4 regions of the Streptomyces sp. NPDC006259 genome follow, and region 2 is predicted to be linked to each of the others. Evidence: riboswitches for the same ligand, from Rfam matches in the RefSeq annotation. Region 2 holds a riboswitch; each other region holds the start of a gene.
What was found. A riboswitch is a leader RNA that binds a small molecule or an ion and turns the genes downstream of it on or off. The one in region 2 is predicted to bind cyclic di-AMP.

Region 1 (5,216 bases), on a different contig from region 2:
AGCGCCTCGGCGGTCGGCCCCGGCAGGTCGGCGAACCCGTCGTCGAAGGTCAGCAGCACCGGACGGGAGGGCAGCGGCGCCCGCCCGGCGAGGTGGTCGGCGAGCGCACTCACCGTCACGGGCGTGCGACCGCTCTCGGCGACGGCGTCGAGATGCGTGCCGAACTGCTGCGGGGTGACGGTGAACTCCGCGATCCAGTCCGGTGGTCCGTCCATCACGGCGTGGTAGAGGAGGACCGGTATGGCGGTGTCGTCGCCCACCCCCGTCATCGCGGCCTCCCCGACGCCCCGGGGGTGCTCGACGCCCCGGGCATGCCCGACGGCCCGGATGGCCCGGACGCCCGTGCGGCGGCCCGCAGCGCACGTCGGGCCCGCAGGTAGCCGACCGGCCCGTACGCCATGCCCTTGCGTTGCAGCCGCGACAACCGGCGTGGCCACGGATGACCACGGTCGTCGTGTCCGCCCGGAGCGCCCTGGGGACCCTGGGGTTCCGCGTCCGCGTCCCGGACCGCCGTCAGCGAGCGGGCGTGCGCGAGTCCACGGGGCAGCCGGGCGAGGAACGCCGGCAGCAGGGCGGGCCGGTCGAGCAGGATCGCGGTGAGGTAGGCGGTGAGGCCGGCGCCGTAGCCGTACGCCTGGGTCTCCAGGTCCTGCCAGGTCTCGCGGTGGTGGTGCCAGACCAGGGCCTGCGGGGTGTAGTGCAGGCGGTGGCCCTGCGCGAGCACGCGGACGAAGCCGTAGAGGTCGTCGCCGCCGCGCGCGAGCGTTCCCGCCCCCGTCGCCGGGTCGAAGCCGCCGACCGCGCGCAGCACGTCGGTGCGGAACGCCATGTTCGCGCCCGAGCCGAACCGCCCCGCCGTGAACGGGAACAGCGGTTCGTCGTCGGGTGGGTCGGCGGGGTCGTACGTCCGTGGTGTGAAGCCCTTCGCGAAGCCGCCGTGGCTCTCCAGGAGCACCTGGGCGGGAGTGCGCAGCCGGGCCGGAAGGATCAGCCCGGTGGCGCAGCCGAGGTCCGGGTCGGCGGCGAAGGGCGCGGTGAGTTCGGTCAGCCAGCGCGCGTCGGCGACCACGTCGTCGTCGGTGAAGGCGACGACCTGGCCGCGCGCGGCGGCGAGACCGGTGTTGTGGGCGAGGGCGAGGCCGGGCACGGGCTCGGTGACGTACCGCACGCGCTCGGCGTAGTCGTGCGCGACCAGGGCGCGGGTCGCGTCCGTCACCGGGGCGTTGTCGACGACGACGATCTCGAAGTCGGGATGGTCCTGGGCGAGCATCGAGTCGAGCGCCTGGGCGAGCCGGTCGGCGCGTTCACGGGTGGCGACGACGACGCTGGTGAACGGGGCGGCGACCCCCGTGGACGCCGGTGCCGGTGCCGGTGTTGGTGCTGGTGCCGGTGCGGCGTCCGTGTGCCGCTGGGCCAGCGCGGTGAGGACCGTCCTCGGGTCGGCGCCCTCGGGCACCCGCCCGAGCAGCGTGGCGATCGGCCGACCACCCCTTCTGACCAGCAAGAACACCTCGCCGTGCGTGATGGGCGGGCTGCCCGGGCCGGGTCTCAGCACACCGCCGCCGCCCAGGCCGGGTTCCGGGCCCGCTTCCGGTACCAGTTCCAGTTCGGCGACCTGAACCGGACCGATCGCGAGGAACCTCTGGATCTCCTGCCGTACACGTGTCGCGTGGGACACGGATCTCCCCCCTTCCATGGCACCGCCGGGATGTCCGCGGCACCGCCGGGATCCTCAGGACCGGCGGAGCCGTCCGACGCCCTTCAACGCCTGTGCGGCCGCCGCCGCGAGCCGTGGCCGGTTGCGCACGAAGTGGTGCGCGCGGCGCGCGGGTTCGCGGCTGAGCCAGTGGAGTGCGGCGCCCGCCCCCGGACGCGTCCACGCTCCTTCGTAGACGGGCAGTTCGCCCGTCCTCAACGAGTCCTTGTACTCGGCGGCCCCCCGGCCGAGGTCGAGCAGGCCGATGCCCTCGGCGGCGGCCGCCTCGGCCATCCGCAGATGCAGCACCAGACCGGGCGAGTACTTCGCGTACTCCGGGTCGTAGGCCGGGAACCAGCAGGCCAGGACGGTCGTCGAGCGCAGCCCGAAGTGCGCGGCCACCGGCTGCCCGCCGGCGTAGAGGACGGACAGCGTGCCGGAGCAGTCCGGGCCGCGCGTCCGTGAGGCCAGCTGTTCCACGAGCCGGGTGATCCAGTCCTGCGCGAAGCGGTCCCGGCGGCCGGTCCTGCGGTACTGCGCGGATTTCCAGGCCATCAGCGTGCGCAGGGCGGCCGGATCGCGCTCGTCGAACACGAACCGCAGGTCACCGACCTGACGGCCGAGCCGACGCTCCTTGGCGAGCGTCGTCTTCAGGAACTTCGGCGACTGCGCGCGCAGGACGGACTCGTACGTTCCGTACCCCTTCTCCACGTCGATGACGTAGGAGGCGTACTCGGCCGACGCGTGCGGGACGAACAACTCCTGCCCCGCCTCCAGGTTGTCGAAGGCGAAGCTCGACAGGGAGCAGGCCCGCAGGACGTCGTCCGCGTTCAGCCCGAGACCCGGGCCGAGGACGGCTCCCTGGGAGTCCGAGACGCCGTACGCGAGGGCGTGGCCCTGACCGAGCCGGCCCCGCTCGTGGGGCAGGAAGCCGACCGGCTCGCGCCCCTCGTACACCACCGCCACGCGCGTGCGGGGCCGCACGCGCGCCACGGCGTCGGTGAACTCCGGTTCCATGAACGGGTTGCGCGGAGCCGCCGACGCGACACGCAGCGCGCGCCACCGCTCCTTCTCCCCCTCGCCGAGATCCTCCGGCTTCAGCACACGAATACGCCCACCGCTCAACCCGACCCCCCGATCAAGTCCCCGTCCCCCTGGACTGTCTGGACGGTACCGCTCCAGGTACTACGGGCGGTAGGTAGCGGACCATCTGGTTGCCAACCGGTGCATAGGCCTTCAACGTCCCTGTACCCGGCGTTGCGGCAGAAAGCCGTTTCTCGCCCGAACGGCACGGAAGGGGAAGGAGCGGGCGCCGAACTGGAGGTGAGTCGGAGCCCGTTGGGGTCCGTATTCTCTGATCATGGCCGCACCCACCGCATATGCCGCGCGCTGCGCGTACTCCCTCGTCGCCACCGACCTGGACGGAACGCTGCTCCGCGGCGACGACACCTTCTCCGACCGGTCGCTCGACGCGCTCGCGAGGGTGGCGGCGGCAGGGGCCCACCACCTGGTGGTGACCGGCCGGCCGGCGCCTCGCGTACGGCCGCTGCTCGACATCCTGCGCGGCAGAGGGCTCGCGGTGTGCGGACAGGGCGCGCAGCTCTACGACGTCGGGGCGGACCGTCTGCTGTGGTCGGTCACCCTGGACCGTGAACTGGCCGAGACGGCGCTCGGCAAGATCGAGGCCGAGGTGGGCGAGGTGTACGCGGCCGTCGACCAGGACGGCGTCGACGGGCTCACGCTCATCGAACCGGGCTATCTGATGCCGCATCCCACGCTGCCGGCCCTGCGCGTCGGAGTGCGCGACGACCTGTGGTGCGAGCCGATCAGCAAGGTGCTGCTGCGTCATCCGACCCTGTCCGACGACGAGTTGGCGGCGACGGCCCGTTCAGTGGTCGGCTCGCTGGCCACCGTCACGATGTCCGGGCCGGGCACGGTGGAACTACAGCCGTGCGGAGTGACGAAGGCGACCGGGCTGGCCCTGGCGGCCGAGCACCTCGGGCTGCGGCCCGAGGACACGATCGCCTTCGGTGACATGCCCAACGACCTTCCGATGTTCGACTGGGCGGCGCGCGGTGTGGCGATGGCCAACGCCCATCCCGAACTCAGGGCGGTGGCGGACGAGGTGACGACGTCGAACGAGGACGACGGCGTGGCCGTCGTCCTCGAAAGACTGTTCCCGTAGTTCACCTGGCGCCCCAGGCCACCTGGTTCCCTCGTTCTACAGGTTCCCGGTTCCCTGGTTCTCCCGGTCCCCGGCAGCCCGGTCCCCGGCTGTCCCGGCTCCCCGGCTCTCCTGGGGAGGCTGTCAGTAGGCGCCGAAGACGTTGTCGATCGAGCCGTACCGGTGGGCCGCGTAGTTGCAGGCGGCGGTGATGTTGGCGACCGGGTCGTACGGGTCGTAGGCCGTGCCGGCCACGTGGTAGGCGGCGAAGGTGGGGTCGATGACCTGGAGCAGGCCCTTGGACGGGATACCCGCGGCCGCGTTGGAGTCCCAGAGGTTGATGGCGTTCGGGTTGCCCGAGGACTCGCGCATGACGTTGCGGTAGATGCCGTCGTAGGTGCCCGGAATGCCCTGTTCGGCCATGATCGCGAGGGACTCGCGGATCCAGCCGTCGAGGTTGTCGGTGTACCCGGCCGTGGTGGTGGCCGTGGTGGCCGACGTCGTGGTGGCCGCGGAGGCGCTGGTGGAGCCGATGAGCGGAAGGGCCAGCACGGCGGCGCCGGTGGCGGCGACGGCGAGGGTGCGGGCGAGGCGGGTGCGGCGGTGCTGGGCGGCAGCAGGCATGACGAAAGGTTCCTCTCCGGCGCCTGCGAGGTGAGCTGTCGGGTTCGGGCTGGAAAGTGCCCGGCCGGCCGCCGTAGGGGTACGGCGGGACGGCTTCACCCCAAGCCGGTCCGGTACGTCCGTGACGTACGGCTCGGCGACTTACCTGGGTCCCCCGCTCCTGCCGTGCGTGAGTGTTGGTCAATGGGATGTCGGGCGGCGGCAGGATTAGGCGTCTGCCCGACAGGCCGGGAACGTATGCGAGAGCGCATGTCCGGAACAAGTGCCGGATTCACAGATCGCCCCTATTGACCTTGATCGGATGACTATGCCTGCTTGATCCTTTGTATTCGCCGGACGTCAACTCGCCGACGGCAAAGCGGAATCACAGCTTCCGGGTCTGGTCACCGGCAGGGCTGTGGAGTGAGCCAACTCACCAGCGTCCATAAGAAGGGTATAACGGGCATTGAGCCTCAAGTCCCTTTTAAAGGGGCGTACGTGGAAGGTGCTTCCGCCCGGTCCGGTGGAACACGCCCCCGCCGCCCTCCGTGCGTACACCTCTCGACGGGGAGTCGTTGCTGAGGCTCCCGCCGTTCGAGGCGCCGCGTGCACGTGGGTGGTGGGCGGGGCGGCCCGGTGCCACGCCGCGGACCTGTGCCGCCGTCTACGCACCTGGGTGCGCTGCGACTCGTACGTCAGCCTCGTGCGTCAGCCGCGGTCGCGGTCGCAGTGGGCGGTCGCGGTCGGAGTGGG
Region 2 (5,216 bases):
GGCCCAGCGAGGAGAGGAACGCGGCGTCCTCGGCGGTGGCGTGCGCGAGATGTCCGCTGCGGAACAGCACACCGTGGCGGACCCGTCGGCCGTCGACGGTCGGCAGACCGCCCACGTCACGGAAGTTCCGTACCCCGGCCAGCTCGGGTTCGGTCGACGGGATCTGCTGCGTCACGGGGGCTCCTCCCGGTCGTCGGTTCCGGTCGGCGCGGCTCGACATGGCCACCGGAACACCTCCTGACCATACGACATGGATGCCTGGGGCAAACGGGCTCTCCACCACGGTTTCCGGCGGTCGCGGCGCCTCCGGCGGTCGCGGGGCACGGAGGGCATGTCGGGTGCCCGAAGGGCGGGCAAGAGGTGCCGGGCGCACGCCCCTGTCAGGTGTGGCTCCGGCGTCCGGCATTCGCAGCACGGACGAACAGGTGCGGAATTCGGCGAAACGGTCCGGTCGGACTCGCCCCGCGTGCGTAATGGGCCGGGCGACCCCGGAACGGGCCGGTGGCGCTTGTGCTGGGTTACGCGGCCCGTCACGGGTTACCCGGGGCCGCAATGGGCTGGGCGCGCTCGGAAAGGAATGAGCGCGCTCGGCCCGGATATAGCGAATGAAATGCCGTGAAACGGGCGATGTTCACCGGCCGCGATGTGTCATATCGCGAGGTGCGCGGCGAGATGTGCGGCTACCTCGATGCGGCGGTTATCCGCCTGTGTCGCATGTGGGGGTTCTGTCCGAATTGAAGCCTTCATTCCCACTCGCGCTGAATTACGGGACTATGGGGGCAGGGTGCGTGAGCAGGGTCATATTCGTGACCCTGCGTCGTCCGTCATGTTCACGTAATGCTGTTGTTTTCCCAGGGTGTTCACCGGGAAATCGGCCTCTCCATTCACGCAGGGTGACGGAGAATTCCCGCAGGGGATCAAGGGAATGACGCGGGGAGTACAACCTTCGCTTGTGGCTGTGCGTCGTGGTCGCTTACGTTCCACACCAATCCGGACGGACGCCCAATCCTGCCGCCGCCCGGAACCCGCACACTCACCCGTGAACGGCAGGAGCGGGGGACCCACAGGCAGTACCGCCTGTTCCGGTCTCCGGAACGGCTAGGGGTACAGCCGCGCCTCGGCGCGGCCGGACATCTCCAGTCCGCACCCGACAGCTCACCTCGCAGGCGCCGGAGAGGAATTCGTCATGCCCGCCAAGGGTAAGCACCGCCGTCCGAAGCCCCAGCGCTTCACCCGCTCCATCGCCGCCGCCGGAACCGGCGGCGCCGCGCTCGCCCTCCCGCTCATGGGGGCCACCGGTGCGCACGCCGCGCCGTCCCAGTCGGCGGCGCAGTCGCTCTCCCCCGTCTCCGCCGTTTCCCCGCTCTCCTCCGTCCCGGAAAAGGCCGTCGAGGCCGTCCCGGTGGCGCAGAAGTCCGCGAAGTCCGCCACGGGCGCCAAGACCTACACGGTGCGGTCCGGCGACTACCTCTCGAAGATCGCCGACGAGCAGGACGTCAGCGGCGGCTGGACCCGTCTCTACGCGGACAACCGCGAGGCCGTCGGCGACAACCCGTCGCTGATCCACCCGGGTCTGAAGCTGTCGATCGGTGAGCGGGCCGCGGCGGGCACGACCAAGTCGCCGTCGGGTCCCTCTGGTTCCTCCGGTTCGTCCACCCCGTCGAAGAAGTCCTCGGGCTCCTCCACGAAGTCGTCCTCCTCGGCCTCGTCCGGGAAGTCCTCCTCCTCGGACTCGGCCAAGTCGTCCTCGGCGAAGGCGTCCACGACGCAGGCCGCCGGGAACACCACCGCCGCCACCGGCTTCACCCTCCCGGTGTCCGGCGCGACCGTCGGCACGCCGTACAGGATGTCCGGCAGCATGTGGTCCAGCGGCTACCACACCGGTGTCGACTTCGTGGTCCCGACCGGCACCTCGCTCAAGGCCGTCGGCGCGGGCACGGTCGTCTCCGCCGGCTGGGGCGGCGCGTACGGCAACCAGGTCGTCATCAGGCTCGCCGACGGCTACTACGCCCAGTACGCCCACCTGTCCTCGCTCTCCGTCTCGGCCGGCCAGTCCGTCTCCGCCGGTCAGCAGGTCGGCCTCTCCGGTGCCACCGGCAACGTGACCGGCCCGCACCTGCACTTCGAGATCCGCACCGGTCCCGACTACGGCTCGGACGTCGACCCGCTCGCCTACCTCCGCTCGCACGGCGTCTCCGTCGGCTGACGTATCGCTCGCCCGGCGTCCCGTCGGCTGACGTACCGCTCGCCCGGCGTCGCGTCGGCCGACGTACCGCCCGTACGGCGTCCCGTCGGCCGACCGACGTACCGCTCGACCTTCCGCCTCCACCTGACACGCCGCCGAAGGCCGGACCCCGTTCCCGGGGTCCGGCCTTCGGCGTTTCCGAGGACCCGCATCGGTCCTCGCGGCTGGTCGACTTTGCGCGTTCATGATCGTTCTGTTGCGGTCTCATGGCGAGTCCGCCCGAGGCGTCGACAGGCGGGGCAGGGTGGGGACACAGTGGCGGAACGGAACGGCAAGCGCTTTCTACTCGCGCGCCCAGTCCGTCTCACGCAGCCCCGTGTCACGAAGGAGCCCCGGTGCACGCCACCCCACGCCGAAGAACCGTCACCGTCGCCGCGACCGCGGCGGCCCTGCTGGCGGGGCTGACCGCCGCACCGGCCGGCGTTCAGGCGGCCTCGGCGCACGCCGGGCAGCCGCGCCGCGTCGTCGAGAACCTCGACCGCGGACTGGTCGCCGTCCCGGCCGCCGGGGAGACCTTCCTCAGCTGGCGGCTGCTCGGCACCGAGTACGCCCGCCACGGCGACGCGATCGCCTTCGACGTGTACAAGAACGGCCGCCGCCTCAACCGCGAACCGGTCAGGAAGTCCACGACGTACCGCGACGCGACCCCCGGCAAGGGCGCCTACACCGTCCGCGCGGTCGTCGACGGGCGCGCGTCACGGCCGAGTTCCCCCGCCCTCGACTTCACCCACGGCTACGCCGAGATACCGCTCGCCGCCGCCGACGGCTACACCGTCCAGCACGCCTGGCCCGGCGACCTCGACGGCGACGGACGGTACGAACTCGTCGTCAGCCGGCTCCACGGGACCAGGGACCGTCCCGATCTGCTGGAGGCGTACACCCTCACCGGCGAGCAGCTGTGGCGGGTCGACCTCGGCCCCGGCTCCTACACGCAGGTCGGCGGGAACGGTGCCAACGACCCCGCGCCCGCCGCGATCAGCGGATCCACCGCGATCGGCGGCTACCGCAACGACGACAACGTCACGGTGTACGACCTCGACAGCGACGGGAAGGCCGAGGTGCTGGTCCACACGGCCGCCGGGACCACCTTCGCGGACGGTGCCCGCGTCACCGCCGACTCGCCCGCCGACCAGTTCGTCTCGGTGATCGACGGCGCGACCGGCACCGAGCGCACCCGGCAGCCCGTCCCCGACGACTTCGTCGCCGACGGCCCCTCGGGCGGCCACTTCGGCATCGCCCACCTCGACGGCGAACACCCCAGCCTCGTCACCAAGTCGGTCACCCGCGTCGGCGCCCGGCGCGGCGCCTTCCGCACCCTGTTCCAGACCTGGGACTACGACGGCACCGAGCTGACCCGCCGCTGGAAGTACGTCGTGGACCCGGCCTCCGGCGCGACCAGCTTCCACCAGATCCGCACGGTCGACGTCGACCAGGACGGCCGGGACGAGATCGCCGACGGCAACTACGTCGTCAACAGCGACGGCACCCTGCGCTATGTGGTCGACGGCGCCATCCACGGCGACCGCTTCTCCATCGCCGACCTGGACCCGGCCCGCCCCGGCCTGGAGGGCTTCGCCATCCAGCAGTCCGAACTGGGCGTCGTCTCGAACTTCCCCTGGTACTACTACGACGCCGACACGGGGGAGCGGCTGGTGACCGGCGCGCACCCGGCGAACCCGGTGAGCGACGCCGACCTCGACGTCGGCCGCGGCAGCGCCGCCGACATCGACCCGGGCCACCCCGGCTCCGAGTACTGGACCTCCACCGCGGACGTCACCCGGCCCGGCGCCGGTGTCTTCAACGTGCGGGACGGCAAGGTGTCCGGCACGACTCCCAGCGTCAACTTCCGCATCTGGTGGGACGGTGACAAGACGTCGGAGCTGCTCGACCTCACCCACGTCGAGAAGTGGGACCCCGCCACCGAGACGGCCACCAGGATCTTCGAACCGGCGGGCGTGGTGTCCGGCGCCCGCAACGCCACCCCCTTCTACGGCGACCTGGTCGGCGACTGGCGCGAGGAGATCCTCGCCGAGACCGCCGACCACACCGCCCTGCGCCTGTACACCACGACCGAGCCGACGAGCACCCGCGTCTACACCCTCGCGCAGAACCCCGCCTACCGGCTCGGCTGGACCGTGCGCGGCTACCTCCAGTCGACGTACCCCGACTACTACCTCGGCACCGAGACCCGTCGCATCCCCGAACCACGCGTCACCACGCCCGCCGTCACCCCGCCCGCCGTCACCACGCCCTGAAGGGGCCGCTTCCCATGACCACCACCCGCAGAACCTTCGGCGCCCTGGCCGCCGGCGCCGCCCTGGCCGCACTCGCCCCCGCGACCGCCGCGAGCGCCGTCCCCCGCCACCGCCGTCCGATCGCCCACGACGACTTCCGCCACGGCCTCGGCCGGTGGGCCGTCGAACTCGAGAAGGGCGGCACCGTCACCGCCTCCCGCGGCATCCTGGAGGTCGACGTGCCCGCCGGCGCGACGATCTGGTTCAAGGAGCGCCTCGAAGGGCCGTACGTCCTGGAGTACACGGCCACCCCCGTCTCCGAGGGCGGCGTCAACGACCGCGTCTCGGACCTCAACAACTTCTGGAACGCCGTCGACGCCCGTTCCCCGGACGACCTCTTCGCCACTCCGCGCGGCGGTGCCCTCGCCGAGTACGACCACCTCAGGACGTACTACGTCGGCTACGGCGCCAACACCAACACCACCACCCGGCTGCGCCGTTACGTCGGCCAGGCCGGGGTGCGGCCGCTGGTCCTCGACTACACCCGGCCGCTGCTGGTGGCGAACGCGCCGCACCACGTCCGCATCGTCTCCGACGGCTCCACCGTCCGGTGGTGGAACAACGGGCGGCTCGTCTTCGACTACACCGACCCCGAGCCGTACACGTCCGGGCACTTCGCCTTCCGCACCACCTGGAGTCATTTCCGGATCAGTGAATTCCGGGTGTGGTCGTTGCAT
Region 3 (5,216 bases), on a different contig from region 2:
GATCGCGCCGGACTGGGCGAACAGGCCGATCCTGCCCGGCCGGGGCATCTGCGGGGCCAGTGACGCGTTCAGCCGTACCCGGGGGGAGGTGTTGATGACCCCGAAGGCGTTGGGCCCGATGATCCGCATCCCGTACGCGCGCGCGTGCCGGACGAGTTCGCGCTGGCGCTCGCGCCCGTCGGTGCCGCTCTCGGCGTACCCGGCGGCGAGGACGACGAGTCCCTGTACGCCGTGCTCGCCGCACTCGGTGACGACGTCGGGCACGTGCTCGGCCGGGACGGCCACGACCGCGAGGTCGACGTGCCCGTCGATGTCACGCACCGAGCGGTGGGCGGGCACGCCGTCGAACTCTTCGAGGTCCTCGGGGAACGCCTTGTTCACGGCGTACAGGTCCCCGGTGAAGCCCGCGTCCCGGAGGTTCCCGAGGACGCTGCGGCCCACGCCGCCGGGGGTGCGGCCGGTGCCTATGACGGCGACCGATCCCGGTGCCAGCAACCGTCGCACGGAGTGCGCCTCGGCGCGCTGTTCCCGCGCGCGTTGCACGGCCAGGGAGCGTTCGGTGGGTTCGAGGTCGAACTCCAGGCGGACGACGCCGTCCTCGAAGCTGCGCTTCTGGGTGTAACCGGCGTCCGTGAACACCTTGATCATCTTGTTGTTGGCGGGGAGCACCTCGGCGGCGAACCGCCGGATGCCGCGCTCGCGCGCGACGGCCGCGACGTGTTCGAGGAGGGCGGAGGCGACGCCCCGTCCCTGGTGGGCGTCCTGCACGAGGAAGGCGACCTCGGCCTCGTCGGCGGGCGAGGTGGCGGCCATGCCGTCGGCGCCGATGCGGTCGTAGCGTACGGTGGCGATGAACTCGCCGCCCACCGTGGCCGCGAGTCCCACCCGGTCCACGAAGTCGTGGTGCGTGAAGCGGTGGACGTCCTTCGCGGACAGTCGCGGGTAGGGCGCGAAGAAGCGGTAGTACTTCGACTCGTCCGACACCTGCTCGTAGAAGCTGACCAGGCGCTCGGCGTCATCGACGGTGATGGGGCGGACGCGCGCGGTGCCGCCGTCGCGCAGCACCACGTCGGCTTCCCAGTGGGCGGGATACTCGTGGCGGTCCGACGCGCTCTGCATGGGGCCCAGACTACGGCTCGCGTACGACAACGGCGCGAGGCAGTCTGTGGTGGGACGGAGGTCGGATCGAGGCCGCGATCCGACCACCACACGGGACGGGACACACGGACCGTCCCTCACACGCTTCACGTGTGGAACACTGGTCTAGACAACCTGAAACAGTGAAGGGCAGCATCACATGGCTGAGCGCCGCGTCAACGTCGGCTGGGCCGAGGGCCTCCACGCCCGCCCCGCCTCCATCTTCGTCCGAGCCGCCACGGCCGCAGGCGTCCCGGTGACGATCGCCAAGGCGGGCGGGGACCCCGTCAACGCGGCCTCCATGCTGGCCGTCCTCGGCCTGGGCGCCCAGGGCGGCGAGGAGATCGTCCTCGCCTCCGAGGCCGAGGGTGCGGACGCCGCTCTCGACCGGCTGGCCAAGCTGGTCGCCGAGGGTCTCGAGGAGCTTCCCGAGACCGTCTGAGCCGGCTGTCGCTCACAGCAGGTACGAAAGCCGCGTCACCCGATCCTGGTGACGCGGCTTTCGCGGTTTCCGGGGCGGGGAATTGCCGGACCCGTCGGGAAAGGTGCCTGCGCGAGCGAGGGGCATGCGAACGGCGGAGGAAGAGTGCGTCACCCGAGCGCGCCACCCGGAATGCGGGGCGGCCTAAAAACGGCAGCGGAAATACCTCTCCGCCGAATTCTCTTCTTTGTATACGGCCCTCGTGTTAATGCCGAAGTCCGGACATGTTTACGACGTGTTGCGAAGTCCTCACACGGTCCTGGCGGTCACCGCCCGAAAAGCGCAGTCGGTGCGCGGAGGTCGCGCGCTCGGTGTGCAGGGCCGTGACCGCCCGCGCGCGCTCCGCGTCGCCGCGCGCCACGGCGTCCACGATCGCACCGTGCTCCCCCCAGGACTCCACCGGACTGGCCGGCGCGTCAACCGCGTACATCCAGGAGATCTTGTGGCGCAGCTGGGTGAGCGTCGAGGTCAGGGCGTGGCTGCCGGAGGCCTGCGCGAGAGTCTCGTGGAACCAGCCCCCCAGGGAGCGCAGATCCTCGCTGTTGCCCCGCCTGGCACGCTCCTGGCCCAGTCGGACGAGGCCGCGCAGCACCTTGAGATGCGCCTCGGTGCGTCGCTGGGCGGCCCGGGCGGCGCCGAGCGGCTCCAGGAGCATGCGCATCTCCAGCAGGTCGGCGGCCTCCGGCTCGGTCGGTTCGGCGACGCACGCGCCCGCGTGCCGCCGTGTGACGACGAAGCCCTCCGCCTCCAGCGTGCGCAGGGCCTCCCGGACCGGGACGCGCGAAACGCCGTAGCGGCGGGCGAGGAGTTCTTCGGTGAGGCGGCTGCCGCGCTCGTAGACACCCGCGACGATGTCGTCCCGGATGGCCGTGCACACCGAGTGCGCCGGAATACGCATGACCGACCTCCGCCTTAATCCCCGTGAAACGTCGACGATTGACGTGTGTTCCGTGACTCTATTGCAATCAGCGGGAATTTCCGATGGCGGGCCGGAATCCATGGATATTTTTTGGACAGCACGGTCCCTGAAACGACGAAAGCCCCGGCCGTGTGGGCCGGGGCGATACGGTGTGTCGCGTCTCGTCAGATGCGCACGCCGTGCGTGCGGAGGTAGGCGACCGGATCGATGTCCGAGCCGTACTCCGGGCTGGTGCGGGCCTCGAAGTGCAGATGCGGGCCGGTGACGTTGCCGGTGGCGCCGGAGAGGGCGATCTGCTGGCCGGGGGCGACCTTCTGGCCCACCGAGACGCCGATGGACGAGAGGTGACCGTACTGGGTGTACGTGCCGTCGTTCATCCGGATCACGACCTGGTTGCCGTAGGCGCCGCCCCAGCCGGTCTCGACGACGGTGCCGAGGCCCACCGCGTGCACCGGGGTGCCGGTGGAGGCGTGGAAGTCGATGCCGGTGTGGCTGCCGGAGGACCACAGGGAGCCGCCGGAACGGTAGCCCGTGGAGACGTAGGAGCCGCTGATCGGCGAGACGAAGGTGTTGAGGCGCTCGCGCTCGGCCGCACGGGCGGCGCGGACCCTGGCCTCGCGCTCCGCCTTGACCTTCGCCGCGGCCCGGGCGGCGGCCTCCTTGCGCGCGGCCTCCTCCAGGGCGGCCTGCTTCTGGGCGGCGGCCTGGTCGTCGATCCGCTCGGCGACCGTGTCGCCGACGGCGACGACCGGGATGAGGCCGGTCTGCTCTACGGGGCTCTCCGCGGCGAGGGCGGGGCTGGAGGCGACGGTGCCGATGACGCCGGTGGTGGTGAGCGCCGCGATACCCGCCACGCGGGCGGTGGTGCGCTTCATCCGGCTGGGACGACGGTGCTTCCCGGTGGCGCAAGTGGACGCCATGAAGTTGAGCGGTCCTTTCCTTCCCTCTCGCCTACCGGGTTAGCTGACGGGTTCGGAGCAGGAAGGTCTCCTACGGACCCCCTCGCGACGTGCGCGGGCGTCCGATTCACCCCAGGGACTGCCTAGTTGGGTCCCCGGCTCCCCTGGCTCGCGCCATGCGGGGACTCGGCGATGACTGTCCGGTGCCGCGGATGCGGCGCACTGCCTGACGAACAGCCCGGTCGAAAGTAGACGCGGCGGCCTTCAATCCCCAAACAGAACGCGGCTTTTGTAGCGCATGCCACAGGGCAGACAGGCAGCCTCTCCCTCAATTCGGACATCAGGGAGCCCTGGTGACACATCCGTCCACCAGGGCTCCTGCGCGCGTGGCGCCGCGGTTGCCGCTCGCTCCGCGCCGCCACCGCGCGTCGTTCCTGCTCGGTGATCGTTCCTGCTCGGCGGTCCCGCTCCGTGTTTCCGCTTCACGGTCCCGCCGCGCCTGCCCGCTCCGCGACCTACTCCGCGGAGACCACCTTCACCTCGCCGATGCCGAGGGCTTCGACCGGCGCCTTGATCGCGGCCGCGTCGCCGACCAGGACCGTCACCAGACGGTCCACCGGGAAGGCGCTCACGACCGCCGCGGTGGCCTCGACGGTGCCGGTCGCGGCGAGCTGCTGGTACAGCGTCGCCTGGTAGTCGTCCGGCAGGTGCTGCTCGACCTGGTCGGCGAGCGTGCCGGCGACAGCGGCCGCCGTCTCGTACTTCAGGGGCGCCACCCCGACGAGGTTCTGCACGGCGACGTCGCGTTCGGCGTCGGTCAGACCCCCCTCGGCGAGAGTGCGCAGCACCTTCCACAGGTCCTCCAGTGCGGGACCGGTGTTGGGGGTGTCGATGGAACCGCTGATGGCGAGCATCGCGGCGCCCGAACCGTCCGGCGCGGACCTGAGGACCTGGCCGAAGGCGCGCACGCCGTAGGTGTAGCCCTTCTCCTCGCGCAGCACGCGGTCCAGCCGGGAGGTGAGGGTGCCGCCGAGGCAGTAGGTGCCGAGCACCTGGGCGGGCCATACGCGCGCGTGCCGGTCGGCACCGATGCGGCCGATCAGCAGCTGTGTCTGGACGGCGCCGGGGCGGTCCACGATGACGACCCGTCCGGTGTCGTCGGCGGTCACCGGCGGCACCGGCCGCGGCTCGGCCGTGGATCCCGTCCAGGCACCCAGGGTGGAGGCGAGGAGCGCGTCGAGGTCGACTCCCGTGAGGTCGCCGACGACGACGGCGGTGGCCGTGGCGGGACGGACGTGCTTCTCGTAGAAGGCGCGTACGGCGGCGGAGTCGATCTTCTCGACCGTCTCCGCGGTGCCCTGGCGCGGCCGCGACATGCGCGCCGTCGCCGGGAACAGCTCCTTGGACAGCTCCTTGGCCGCGCGCCGGGAGGGGTTGGCCAGCTCGTGCGGGATCTCGTCCAGGCGGTTGCGGACGAGGCGCTCGACCTCGCCGTCGGCGAACGCCGGCGCCCTCAGGGCGTCCGCGACGAGGCCGAGGGCCTTGGCCAGGCGGGAGACCGGAACCTCCAGGCTGAGGCGGACGCCGGGGTGGTCGGCGTGCGCGTCGAGGGTCGCGCCGCAACGCTCCAGCTCGGCGGCGAAATCCTCGGCGGAGTGCTTGTCGGTGCCCTCGGAGAAGGCCCGCGCCATGATCGTGGAGACCCCGTCGAGGCCGGCCGGCTCGGCGTCCAGGGGCGCGTCGAGGATGACCTCGACGGCGACGACCTGCTGTCCGGGGC
Region 4 (5,216 bases), on a different contig from region 2:
CGCCCGCGACCAGGTAGCGGGACGCCCGCGACCGGGACACACACCGGGGCCGTAGGGCCACCGGTCCCGGCGCCCGGGGCGTGCGTGGCTCGGCCGCCGGGACCGGCGAACCGAGAGTCGGGGGGCGGGGTGGTGCCCGCGTCGGGTGGGCGTGCCGTGCCGGGGCGCCCGTCGCCAGGCCGCGCGAGGGCCCCGTCCCGATCCCGGCTACCGTCGAGGCGTGACCCACCAGCCCGCACCCGAACCGTCCGCGCCGGCCCTGTTCACCTGGGAGTTCGCCACCGACCCCTACCCCGCCTACGCCTGGCTCCGCGAGCACGCGCCCGTGCACCGCACCCGGCTGCCCAGCGGTGTGGAGGCCTGGCTGGTCACCCGGTACGCCGATGCCCGGCAGGCCCTCGCCGACCAGCGGCTCAGCAAGAACCCGGCGCATCACGACGAGCCGGCGCACGCCAAGGGCAAGACCGGGATCCCCGGTGAGCGCAAGGCCGAGCTGATGACCCATCTGCTGAACATCGATCCGCCGGACCACACCCGGCTGCGACGCCTCGTCAGCAAGGCGTTCACGCCCCGCCGGGTCGCCGAGTTCGCGCCCCGCGTCCAGGAGCTGACGGACGAACTCATCGGCCGGTTCGCGGAGAAGGGGACCGCCGACCTGATCCACGACTTCGCCTTCCCGCTCCCCATCTACGCCATCTGCGACCTGCTCGGCGTCCCCCGCGAGGACCAGGACGACTTCCGTGACTGGGCGGGCATGATGATCCGGCACGGCGGCGGCCCGCGCGGCGGTGTCGCACGGTCGGTGAAGAAGATGCGCGGCTACCTGCTGGAGCTGATCCATCGCAAGCGCGCGGAGCTGCCGGAGGACCCGGTCCCCGGCGAGGACCTCATCTCGGCTCTGATCCGCGCCTCCGACCACGGCGAGCACCTCACCGAGAACGAGGCCGCCGCCATGGCCTTCATCCTCCTGTTCGCGGGTTTCGAGACGACCGTGAACCTGATCGGCAACGGCGTCTACGCCCTCCTGACCCACCCCGAGCAGCGGGCCCGCCTCCAGGAGGCCCTGTCCGCGGGCGAGAGCGACCTCCTGGCGACCGGGGTGGAGGAACTCCTGCGCTACGACGGCCCCGTGGAACTCGCCACCTGGCGGTTCGCCACCGAGCCCCTCACGGTCGGCGGGCAGGACATCGCCCCCGGCGACCCCGTCCTCGTCGTGCTGGCGGCCGCCGACCGGGACCCGGAGCGGTTCACCGACCCGGACGTCCTCGACCTCTCCCGCCGCGACAACCAGCACCTGGGCTACGGCCACGGCATCCACTACTGCCTGGGAGCCCCCCTCGCCCGCCTGGAGGGACAGACGGCCCTGGCCACCCTCCTCACCCGGCTGCCCGATCTGCGGCTCGCCGCGGACCCGGCTGACTTGAGGTGGCGCGGCGGCCTCATCATGCGCGGACTGCGCACCCTGCCCGTGGAGTTCGCCCCCGCGGCCCCCGGTGGACCCGCCGCAGCCGTCCGCTGACCGTCCGTCATGTGCCCGAGGCACGGAGCAAAGGTGACCGTTCCTCAACTCTGTGATCTTCACGTGATCTGCGCGGCACTAACTTGTGACAACTGATCGTCTGCCGATACGTTCACCTGTCAGCGCGGCGCCCCGTTTCATGCGCCGCGCAGGCACTGCTGTCTCGAGAAAGGCCCTCGCATGCTCTCCGGGAACGGTCGTCACCGGCGCCCCCGTCAGGCTCCGGCCCTCCTCGTCGCGGCCGGCGTGACCGGCTCCGCGATCGCCATCCCGCTGCTGGGCGCCACCGGCGCGAGCGCGGCCGACGGCACGGTGTGGGACACGGTGGCGGAGTGCGAGACCGGCGGTTCCTGGAGTGCCGACCAGGGCAACGGCGAGTACGGCGGCCTGGCGCTGAGCCAGGAGGACTGGGAGGCGCACGGCGGCCTCGACTTCGCCGAGCGCCCCGACCTCGCCAGCCGCAACCAGCAGATATCCGTCGCCCAGAAGGTCCTCGCCGCTCAGGGCGTCGGCGCCTGGGGCACCTGCGGACTGACGTCCGGGCTCAGCAAGGAGAACGGCGCGGGCAGCGTGGACACCGGTGTGGCGGACCCCTCGTCCGACTCCCCCGTGACGTCCGGATTGTCCGACCTGTCCAAGGGGTCGTCCGGCTCCTCGGCCTCCAACTCCTCGGGGGCGTCCGCCTCTCCGTCGGCCGAATCCTCCACGGATGCCGCGGATGCGGCGGATGCCACGGACAAGGCGTCTCCGTCCGCTTCGTCCCCTTCCTCCGGTACGCCGGACGGGGCCTCGAAGTCCGGCGAGCCCGCCGGTGCGGACACCTCGCGAACGGGCGACAGCCCGTCCACGGCAACCCCAGAAGTGGACGACTCGGACAAGTCGGTCCAGGAGGCGGGCTCTTGGAGCCTCGTCGACACGGGTTCCCTCACCTCCGGCCGTCATCGCGGCACCACCGCCGACGAGGCCGCGGACGGCACCACCACCGCCTCCTCGGGCCGCCACGCCGCGGGCACCTATGTCGTCCGCGAGGGCGACTCCCTCGTCTCCATCGCCGATTCCCTTGGCCTCGACGGCGGATGGCGCGCGCTCTACGACGAGAACAAGGACGCCATCGGCTCCGACCCGAACAACATCTCCGCCGGTCAGACGCTCGACACAGCGGCGGAATAGGGCGGAAAAACGGGAAAAACAACGGGAGTTCGCGTCACACTTCGCGGCGAATGTCCGCTTTGGTGAAAGTGTGGGATGAGTCTCAGAAGGCGTGATCCTCTTTGAAATTCCGCCGGGCGCGTGTCTACGGTCGGGACCGCTCGGCAATCCGGGCCCCGGCCGCCGCAACGCCGAATCCTGCCAGTGGCGGCCCGGGAACAGTCGTCGCGCAAGCGCCGTAGGCAGGAGCGGGGGACCCAAGGTAAGTGCCGTACCGGGGCAGTCGACCGGAACGGCTTGGGGTGAAGTCACCTCCCGGGGAGCAGTGCTCCCGGGGAACGGTGGCCGGGCAACTCACACGGCCCGAACCCGACAGCTCACCTCGCAGGCGTCGGTGAGGGGATCCACCATGCTGTTTTCCGGTAAGGGCAAGCACCGCCGTCCGTCCAAGGCCACCCGCGTCGCCGCGCTCGCCGGTGTCACCGGCGTCGCCATAGCCGCCCCGCTCATGGCGGCCGGCAACGCCTCCGCCGCCACCGTCTCCGAGTGGGACGCGGTCGCCCAGTGCGAGTCCGGCGGCAACTGGTCCATCAACACGGGCAACGGCTACTACGGCGGTCTGCAGTTCTCCGCCTCCACCTGGGCCGCGTACGGCGGCACGCAGTACGCCGCGCAGGCCAACCAGGCCTCCAAGTCCCAGCAGATCCAGATCGCCGAGAAGGTCCTCGCGGGCCAGGGCAAGGGTGCCTGGCCGGTCTGCGGCGTGGGTCTGTCCGGCGCCTCCTCCAACGGCGGCTCGTCCTCCAACGGCTCGTCCGCCGGCAGCTCCTCGTCCAGCGGCAGCTCCTCGTCCGGCGGCTCCTCGGAGACCACCACCCGCTCCACCGAGCAGCAGGGCGCCTCCCGCTCCGCCGAGCGTCCGGCCGCCAAGTCGCAGAAGACGGTCACCACCCCGACCGGCAAGAAGGTCAAGAAGGGTGACGGCGAGTACAAGGTCGTCAAGGGTGACACCCTCAGCTCCATCGCCGAGGCGCACGGCGTCAAGGGTGGCTGGGCCAAGCTGTTCGACCTGAACAAGGACATCGTCCAGGACGCCGACCTCATCTACCCCGGTCAGCAGCTGCACCTGAAGTGACATCAGGCCCCCGGCCGGACCACGGCCCCCTCACCGCCGAGGCCGCCGTGCCGAAGCCCTCGTGAGGGGCCCCGTCCCCACGGTCTCCCCGCCCCGGTGCGTTCTCCCCCGTACGCACCGGGGCGGGGTTTTTCCTTCCCTCGGCCGCTTCCGCCGGCCACCCCCCTTTGTTCCGGACGGAAACAATGGGTACGGTCTCCCTGTCCACGGGACGGTCGGTCGGCCGACCGACGCCCCGAGGCGGTTAGGCTCTAGTCGCAAGGCTCAGCAAGGGCTCATCACGGCCCTCTCGTGCCCCGCACAACCAGCGTCACATCCCAAGAAGGAGATGCTCGTGCCGTCCATCGACGTCGTCGTAGCCCGGGAAATCCTCGACTCGCGAGGCAACCCCACCGTCGAGGTCGAGGTCGGCCTCGACGACGGCAGCACGGGTCGTGCCGCCGTCCCGTCCGGCGCCTCCACCGGTGCCTTCGAGGCCATCGAGCTGCGCGACGGTGACCCCAACCGCTACCACGGCAAGGGTGTCGAGAAGGCCGTCCTCGCGGTCATCGAGCAGATCGGCCCGGAACTCGTCGGCTACGACGCCACCGAGCAGCGCCTGATCGACCAGGCGATGTTCGACCTGGACGCCACCGACAACAAGGGCTCGCTCGGCGCCAACGCCATCCTCGGCGTCTCCCTCGCCGTCGCGCACGCCGCCTCCGAGGCCAGCGACCTGCCGCTGTTCCGCTACCTGGGCGGCCCGAACGCGCACCTGCTGCCCGTCCCGATGATGAACATCCTGAACGGCGGCTCGCACGCCGACTCCAACGTGGACATCCAGGAGTTCATGATCGCCCCGATCGGTGCGGAGTCCTTCTCCGAGGCCCTGCGCTGGGGCGCCGAGGTCTACCACACGCTCAAGAAGGTGCTGAAGACCAAGGGTCTGTCCACCGGCCTGGGCGACGAGGGCGGCTTCGCCCCGAACCTGGAGTCCAACCGCGCCGCGCTCGACCTCATCATCGAGGCCATCAAGCAGGCCGGTTACGTCCCCGGCGAGCAGATCGCGCTCGCGCTCGACGTCGCCGCGTCCGAGTTCTACAAGGACGGCACGTACGAGTTCGAGGGCAAGTCCCGCTCGGCCGCCGAGATGACCGAGTACTACGAGGAGCTGGTCTCCGCGTACCCGCTCGTCTCCATCGAGGACCCGCTGTACGAGGACGACTGGGCCGGCTGGAAGGTCATCACCGACAAGCTGGGCGACAAGGTCCAGATCGTCGGCGACGACCTCTTCGTCACCAACCCCGAGCGCCTGGCCCGCGGCATCGAGGAGGGCTCCGCCAACGCCCTGCTCGTCAAGGTCAACCAGATCGGTTCGCTGACCGAGACCCTGGACGCCGTCGAGATGGCCCAGCGCAACGGCTTCAAGTGCAT

Region 1: another riboswitch for cyclic di-AMP. It lies ahead of ACFYO5_RS17140 (transglycosylase SLT domain-containing protein); the one in region 2 lies ahead of ACFYO5_RS14130 (peptidoglycan DD-metalloendopeptidase family protein).
Region 3: another riboswitch for cyclic di-AMP. It lies ahead of ACFYO5_RS33755 (M23 family metallopeptidase); the one in region 2 lies ahead of ACFYO5_RS14130 (peptidoglycan DD-metalloendopeptidase family protein).
Region 4: another riboswitch for cyclic di-AMP. It lies ahead of ACFYO5_RS36930 (transglycosylase family protein); the one in region 2 lies ahead of ACFYO5_RS14130 (peptidoglycan DD-metalloendopeptidase family protein).

Annotation. Positions count from the first base shown of each region.
Region 1 is NZ_JBIAHY010000004.1:115,782-120,997, forward strand. It holds gene ACFYO5_RS17120 (polysaccharide deacetylase family protein) at 1-269, opposite strand, end outside; gene ACFYO5_RS17125 (glycosyltransferase) at 266-1,696, opposite strand; gene ACFYO5_RS17130 (GNAT family N-acetyltransferase) at 1,733-2,806, opposite strand; gene ACFYO5_RS17135 (HAD family hydrolase) at 3,057-3,881, shown strand; gene ACFYO5_RS17140 (transglycosylase SLT domain-containing protein) at 4,005-4,484, opposite strand; cyclic di-AMP (ydaO/yuaA leader) riboswitch at 4,490-4,670, opposite strand.
Region 2 is NZ_JBIAHY010000003.1:615,991-621,206, forward strand. It holds gene ACFYO5_RS14125 (tyrosine-protein phosphatase) at 1-175, opposite strand, end outside; cyclic di-AMP (ydaO/yuaA leader) riboswitch at 1,021-1,182, shown strand; gene ACFYO5_RS14130 (peptidoglycan DD-metalloendopeptidase family protein) at 1,187-2,206, shown strand; gene ACFYO5_RS14135 (hypothetical protein) at 2,581-4,500, shown strand; gene ACFYO5_RS14140 (DUF6250 domain-containing protein) at 4,515-5,216, shown strand, end outside.
Region 3 is NZ_JBIAHY010000010.1:142,409-147,624, forward strand. It holds gene ACFYO5_RS33740 (GNAT family N-acetyltransferase) at 1-1,119, opposite strand, end outside; gene ACFYO5_RS33745 (HPr family phosphocarrier protein) at 1,298-1,579, shown strand; gene ACFYO5_RS33750 (GntR family transcriptional regulator) at 1,824-2,516, opposite strand; gene ACFYO5_RS33755 (M23 family metallopeptidase) at 2,702-3,457, opposite strand; cyclic di-AMP (ydaO/yuaA leader) riboswitch at 3,471-3,638, opposite strand; gene ACFYO5_RS33760 (M16 family metallopeptidase) at 3,952-5,216, opposite strand, start outside.
Region 4 is NZ_JBIAHY010000013.1:96,904-102,119, reverse strand. It holds gene ACFYO5_RS36940 (cytochrome P450) at 221-1,519, shown strand; gene ACFYO5_RS36935 (transglycosylase family protein) at 1,700-2,689, shown strand; cyclic di-AMP (ydaO/yuaA leader) riboswitch at 2,893-3,074, shown strand; gene ACFYO5_RS36930 (transglycosylase family protein) at 3,078-3,803, shown strand; gene eno (phosphopyruvate hydratase) at 4,132-5,216, shown strand, end outside.